Regions from separate parts of the Blautia sp. LMAG:89 genome, predicted to be linked through region 1. Evidence: predicted binding sites of a transcription regulator. Region 1 holds the regulator's gene; each other region holds the start of a gene.

Evidence for each region. The regulator HrcA, encoded in region 1, represses chaperone genes, less so after heat shock. The targets are predictions, from matches to a motif close to TGTTAGCACTCNNNNNNNNNGAGTGCTAACA.
Region 2: the regulator HrcA is predicted to act here: its motif matches at 1,297-1,327, upstream of htpG (molecular chaperone HtpG).
Region 3: the regulator HrcA is predicted to act here: its motif matches at 722-752, upstream of groES (co-chaperone GroES).

What each region holds. Positions count from the first base shown of each region.
Region 1 covers NZ_NANC01000004.1:55,648-57,919, forward strand. Annotated here, with positions in the region: gene grpE (nucleotide exchange factor GrpE) at 27-662, opposite strand; gene hrcA (heat-inducible transcriptional repressor HrcA) at 681-1,724, opposite strand; gene CCC70_RS04295 (ABC transporter substrate-binding protein) at 1,901-2,272, opposite strand, start outside.
Region 2 covers NZ_NANC01000007.1:96,156-98,427, forward strand. Annotated here, with positions in the region: gene htpG (molecular chaperone HtpG) at 1-1,180, opposite strand, end outside; gene CCC70_RS10230 (choice-of-anchor D domain-containing protein) at 1,422-2,272, opposite strand, start outside.
Region 3 covers NZ_NANC01000012.1:348,085-350,356, reverse strand. Annotated here, with positions in the region: gene CCC70_RS14855 (FtsK/SpoIIIE family DNA translocase) at 1-184, shown strand, start outside; gene rlmH (23S rRNA (pseudouridine(1915)-N(3))-methyltransferase RlmH) at 181-660, shown strand; gene groES (co-chaperone GroES) at 776-1,063, shown strand; gene CCC70_RS16430 (MATE family efflux transporter) at 1,102-1,557, shown strand; gene CCC70_RS16425 (hypothetical protein) at 1,587-1,820, shown strand; gene CCC70_RS14835 (ABC transporter substrate-binding protein) at 2,043-2,272, shown strand, end outside.

The DNA.
Region 1 (2,272 bases):
TCTGTTAAAATAAAGTTTGTTGTCAGTTAGTTCGCAACCTTCACCATACTGTGGCGTACTACGAAATCCTTGTAGGTGTAACCCTTCTGGAATTCTTCCACCACGATGTTCTCTCCAACCTCTTCATCCTCCACATGCATCACTGCATTATGGAAATCCGGGTTGAATTCCTTTCCCACTGCTTCGATCGGCTTCACACCAAGCTCATCCAGTGTTGTGGTAAGCTGCTTGTAGATCATTTTCATTCCATCTGCAAAAGCATCGCCTTCCTGTGCCTGTGCAAGACCTCTTTCAAAGTTATCCACAACCGGCAGGATCTTTTCAACGATCTCTTTTGCTCCGATGATGTACATACTGGATTTTTCTTTTTCCGTTCTTTTACGGAAATTATCAAATTCAGCCATGGTACGCTTCAGGCGATCGGTAAGTTCCTCCACCTTCTGCTCAGATTTATCTTTTTTCTTCTTTCCGAAAAAGGAAGTTTTTGATTTTTCTTCTTTTTTATCCTCTGAGGCAGCTTCTTCGCCTGGAGTATTGTTTTCTTCCTCCGGCAGATCTTCTCCCTCCGGTGTCAGGTTTTCTTCTTCCTGATCTCCGTCAGTTACGGGGATTTCCTTCTCCGCTTCCTGCTCTTCGGATGTTTTCTTTGTTTCCTCCGACACTTTTTTTCTACCGCCTTTCTAAGTTTTCTTCTTTTTCAAAACGTCATCCAGATGATTCTTCAGTTCCTTCAGACTGTCCACTACATTCTCATAATCCATTCGTTTGGGACCGATGATCCCGATGGTTCCGTACATTCCGTCTCCCAGTTCATATCTGGCAGTTACAATGCTGCAGTCCTTCATGGTCTGGATCGGCATCTCATCACCGATGTAAACCTGGATTCCTGTATTCTCTCCATCTGACATCTGTTCTTTTACAAGATCGGCAAGTTCATGCTTCTCCTCAAATGCGGAGATCAGCTCCGTTGCCTTCTCTTTATCGGCAAGCTCCGGATACTTGAAGATGTTAGTTGCACCTGAAGTATAGATCTCCATATCTTCCTCTTCCACATGAATGGTGGCTGCCACTGCATCCAGAACCGTTGCCACCACACCGCTGTGGCTGCCTGCCTGTTCCTTCAGTCTGGCGATCATCCCAAGGTTGATATCCTGAATCGGGATCCCATTGAGATTGGTGTTAAGAAGAAGATTCAGTTTCAGGATCGTCTGGTCGTCCATTTCCTCATCCAGATTGATGATCTGGTTCCGGACTGTATTGTTGTCACTGACAACCACTGCCACAAGCTGAAGCTCGCTCATTCTCGACAGCTGGATGAACTTGATCTTGTTGCCGCTGTACTGCGGAACGGAAACCATGGTAGCATAGTTGGTATTGGAAGCAAGAACCTTCGCAACCTTCTTAAGCACCTTATCCATCTTATCTGTCTTCTCAATGATCAGATCTCGCAGCTCTGCAACCTCCGCTTCCTTCTCCTTCATCAGCTCATTGACGTAAAGTCTGTAGCCTTTATCTGAAGGAATCCTTCCTGCTGAGGTATGAGGCTGGACGATATAGCCCATATCTGTCAGGTCTGACATTTCATTTCGGATCGTTGCGGAACTGACATTGAGATCCGCATACTTGGAAATGGTCCTGGAACCAACCGGTTCTCCGGTTTCCATATAGGTCTTGATGATTGCTTTTAAGATTTTTTGCTTGCGCTCATTCAACACCTCTTCCATGAATCCATCTCCTTTCCTTTTTATTCTTTCCTGACGGATGTTGATTCTTTTTTTACATCTGTTAGCACTCATTTTAGTGGAGTGCTAACATCTACAGTCTTTAAGATATCACCATGTAAAATATTTGTCAATATGTTTTGAAAAAAAGTTCTTATTTTTTCAAAACAAAAAAAGCATCAGTACGATGCTTTTTTGTAATACTGGTCTATGCAGTTCTGTGCCCCGGCAAAAAATTCCGCTTCTGTTTTCTGTCCCAGCACATATTTCTGAAATTCCGTTCCCATGGACGAAACAGCTTCTATGGAATCGGCACACAGTGGTCTTGCCTTCAGCTTATAATCTTTCAGATATTGCCGGATCATTTCAATGCCATCCAGATCAAAATTCTTATCCTCGATCACATCCAGTCTTGCCGGACACATTCTTGTCAGCTGTCCGTAATTTTTACTGGCCTCATATCCGGACACATACTGAAGGAACTTCAGAGCTGCTTCTTTATGATCAGAATTTTTATTCAGTACATACTGCCAGGTTGCGATATTGGTCAC
Region 2 (2,272 bases), on a different contig from region 1:
TGATGTATTCAGAAATCTTTTTCACAAAACCATCATTCTGCAGTGCAGAACGGGAAACATTCAATGGAAGATCCGGGCAGTCGATCACACCTTTCAGAAGAAGAAGGAATTCCGGGATCACCTCTTTGATGTTATCTGCAATAAATACCTGATTATTATAAAGCTTGATGGTTCCCTCAATGGAATCATACTCTGTCCTGATCTTCGGGAAATACAGGATACCCTTCAGATTGAACGGATAGTCCATGTTCAGATGGATCCAAAACAGCGGCTCCTTGTAATCCATAAATACCTTACGGTAAAATTCTTTATACTCTTCATCCGTGCACTCATTTGGGTGTTTCATCCAGAGCGGCTGTGTATCGCTTAAAGATACCGGCCGTTTATTGATCTTTACTTTATCTTTGGCAGGAGAAACTTCCACAACTTCTTTCTCGCCTTTATCATTCTCCTTTTCCTCTGTCTTGGCATCCTCATGGATATGCTCAACTACCACATCATCTTCACGGAGATCTGCCTCATCGATGGTTTCATACTCCTGTTCAGCATTTGCTTTGGAAAGATAGATATTTACCGGCATGAAAGAACAGTACTTCTCAATAACCTCTCTCATACGATATTCATTGGCAAACTCCAGGCTTTCCTCATTGAGGAAAAGAGTGATCTCTGTTCCCGGCTCTGTTTTGTTTCCGTCTGCCATCTCATACTCTGTACCGCCGTCACAGGTCCAATGTACCGGTGTGGAACCCTCTTTGTAAGAGAGAGTATCGATATGTACTTCATCTGCAACCATAAATGCAGAATAAAATCCAAGTCCGAAATGACCGATCATCTGATCATCCGTTGTTTTATCCTTATATTTCTCAAGGAACTCTGTGGCACCGGAAAAAGCGATCTGTGTGATATATTCCTCTACTTCATCCGCTGTCATACCAATACCGTTATCAATAAACTTCAAAGTTTTCTGATCCGGATCAACGATAACATTTACAGCCGGTTTGTAACCTTCCGGGAATGTATAATCTCCCATAACTTCCAGCTTTCTCAGTTTGGTGATCGCATCGCATCCGTTGGAGATCATCTCTCTTACAAAAATATCATGGTCGGAATATAACCATTTCTTGATGATCGGAAAAATATTTTCACTGTTGATTGATAAACTGCCATGTTTTGCTGACATATATGTCACTCTCCTTTTGTTTTTATTTTTATTTCTGATGTTCCGGCAGAGCCGGAAACCTGTTGTTTTTTTCAATAAATATATACTAATACGACTTTTTACAAAAGTCAAGAAAAATTTAGCACTCATCATTACAGAGTGCTAGTAACAGCATGTAAAACGGATCTCTATGTGCAAAAAAATCCCTCCGTACATTTTTTTGTACGGAGGGTGCTGTAAAACAATCTTCTACATTCTGTTCTTATTTTTTCTTTTTACGATATACAAGAATTCCTCCAATGCATACCACAGCCACGATCAAAATGATCACAAATGTCATGATCGGTGTACTGTCTCCCGTCTGCACTGCAGATTTCTGATTTGTCTGTGTCACTGCCGGGCTCGGAGTCGCAGTAAGAACTGCTGCCTGTGATACCGTAAAAGTAACCGTACTTTCTGACTGTGTACCGGTATCCTTCCAGCTGGAGCCGTCATATTTCTGCTGTCCAAAGGTAACTTTCAGAGTATATTTTCCCGGCTTGCTGACACGGAATGTTGCAGTATAAGGCTCTCCATCCCAGGTACGGGTCTCTGTGATCTTCCAGCTCTTCGGCTGATATCTGGTATCTCCCTTACGCGGGTTTGTATTATCCATCCCTGCACCAGCTGCTGTAAAGGTGATCTTTGTATTGGTATCATACTTGCCATTGGAATCAATTCCTGTGATCTTATTGTCCGATGCAGCGGCTTCCGTGCCCTGATATCCATTTACTGTAATACTTACTGCGATCACTGTACTGATCTTGTTGGGATTCTTAACCCCCTCCGGAAGAATGACAGTACCTTTTACATTAAATATCTGACGTTCTGCAGAAGACGGATCATAAGAAGACCCCTTAACATCCCATTTAACCGATGCCTTCTGCTCTCCCTTTGTTGTAGTGATCTTTACTGTTCCCGGAAGCTTCAGGGCTTTCTGGGTTTTCTGGGTTCCATTAGGAAGATCTTTGATATCGGATGGTTTTTTGATGCCTGTAAGGTTATTCGCTTTTTCACCGTTATCTGCTTTTTTCTTTGTAACGCTGAAATGGACATTTACATAAGCTTCCACAT
Region 3 (2,272 bases), on a different contig from region 1:
GAAGGAAAAGGCCTCCATCGGTATGCTCCAGCGTATGTTCAAGATCGGATTTAACCGTGCGGCAAGGATCATGGATCAGCTTTGTGACGCAGGAGTGGTAGGTCCGGAGGAAGGAACCAAGCCAAGGAAGGTTTTGATGTCAGCAGAAGAATTTGAGAATTATCTGGAGGAGAACGGCGGATGAAAATAAGTATCCTGACAGTAGGGAAGATCAAGGAAAAATATCTGCGGGATGCCATTGCGGAGTATTCCAAGCGCCTCGGGCGTTACTGCAAGCTGGAGATCATAGAAGTGTCCGACGAAAAAACGCCGGATAATGCCAGCGAAACAGTAGAAGATGCCATTCGGAACAAGGAAGGGGAGCGTCTTCTTAAATATATCCGGGATGATGCGTTTGTGATCACTCTAGAGATCGGAGGCGAACAGCTGACCTCTGAGAACTTCGCACGGAAGATCAACGAGCTGGGAATACGTGGGACCAGCCATATCCAGTTTGTGATCGGCGGCTCTATCGGTCTTGGAAAAGAAGTACTGAAGAGATCAGACTATGCTTTAAGCTTTTCGAAGATGACATTTCCTCATCAGCTGATGCGTGTGATTCTTCTGGAACAGATCTACCGCAGCTATCGTATCATCAGCGGAGAGCCCTATCATAAATAATATCATACTACATATCCGCAAATATCTTGACAATTTTCGGATATGTAGTATGATAAAAAAAGAGTAGCACTCGGAGCTTAAGAGTGCTAATAATCACAGAAAGAAGGAAATGAATATGGCATTAAAACCAGTTGCAGACAGAGTTATCGTAAAATATTTTGAGACAGAAGACAAAACCGCATCCGGCATCGTACTTCCGGAAAGCTCCAAGGAGAAAACCCAGCAGGCAGAGGTTATCGCAGTAGGTGGCGGTAAGGTCGTAGACGGTAAAGAAGTACCGGTACAGGTAAAGCCAGGTGACCGTGTGATCTACGGAAAATACACAGGAACTGAGATCAAATATGAGGGTGAGAAATATCTGGTGATCAACGCAGATGATATCATTGCCATCGTAAAAGATTGATGACGAATTTTTATCGTAATTTTCTGAAATTATGCTCCATGTTGGTGTTGCAGAATGTAGTGACCTTAAGCGTCAATCTTGCTGACAACATTATGCTTGGAGCCTTCAGTGAAACTGCATTATCCGGTGTGACTACCGTAAATCAGGTACAGTTCGTCTTTCAGCAGCTGCTTATGGCGCTGGGAGACGGACTTGTCATATTCGGAAGTCAGTACTGGGGAAAGAAAGAGACAGAGCCGGTAAGAAAGATCAGTGCCTGGGCCATGCGCACAGGCTTTTTTATTGCCCTTGTGCTGTTTATCCTGGCCAGTCTTTTTCCAACACAGCTGCTGGGGCTTTTTACAACAGACCAGGCGATTATTGAAGCCGGTCTTTCCTACCTGGCGATCATCCGGTTTACTTACTTTTTCTTTGCAGTGACGCAGATCCTGCTTGCTACACTGCGCTGTGTGGAAATTGCAGGGGTTGCCTTCGGGCTTTCGGTAATGACTTAAGTGTAGTAATGGTAGGAATGTCCTATCAGATGCCGACAAACGGTGGTATCATCCGGGGAAGCGGAAGCATTGCTTATTCCATGAAGGTGGACCTGATCAGTACCTGGTGGATCGTGATCCCTCTGTCCATGTTTATGGCATTTGTAGTCAAGGCATCTCCGGCAGTGGTGGTATGCTGCCTGAATGCAGATCAGATCTTTAAATGCGTGCCTGCATTTTTGAAGTGCAATTACGGACACTGGATCAAAAATATGACGAATTAAGGAAATATATATATAGCAGAGGCAAGATACAGAAAATTTATCTTGACGCCTGTGTGATCTGTATGTAGAATAAATACAAGCTTTAACGAAATGCAGTAAAAAAATCTCTGAAGAGCCAGGGACAGCTTGACAAAGGTAATATGGTATAGTATTATCTTACCTATATCATATTAAACTGGTGGGAAAAGAGGAATACTCACTGAAACACAGGAGGAACAGGAAATGAGAAAAAAAGTACTGGCAGCGCTTCTGGCAGCTGCAGTGGCAGGAACAACTGTTATGTCAGGAATGACTGTTTTTGCAGCAGAAACAGAAGGAACCACGGCGGAAGGCGGAAATATTACCATTGCAGAAACAGCAGATCCGCAGAACATCAATCCGCTTTATGTTGTGGATCAGACAAGCTTCGATATGATGCAGGCACTGTACAGCCCGTTTTTTGAGATCGTGAA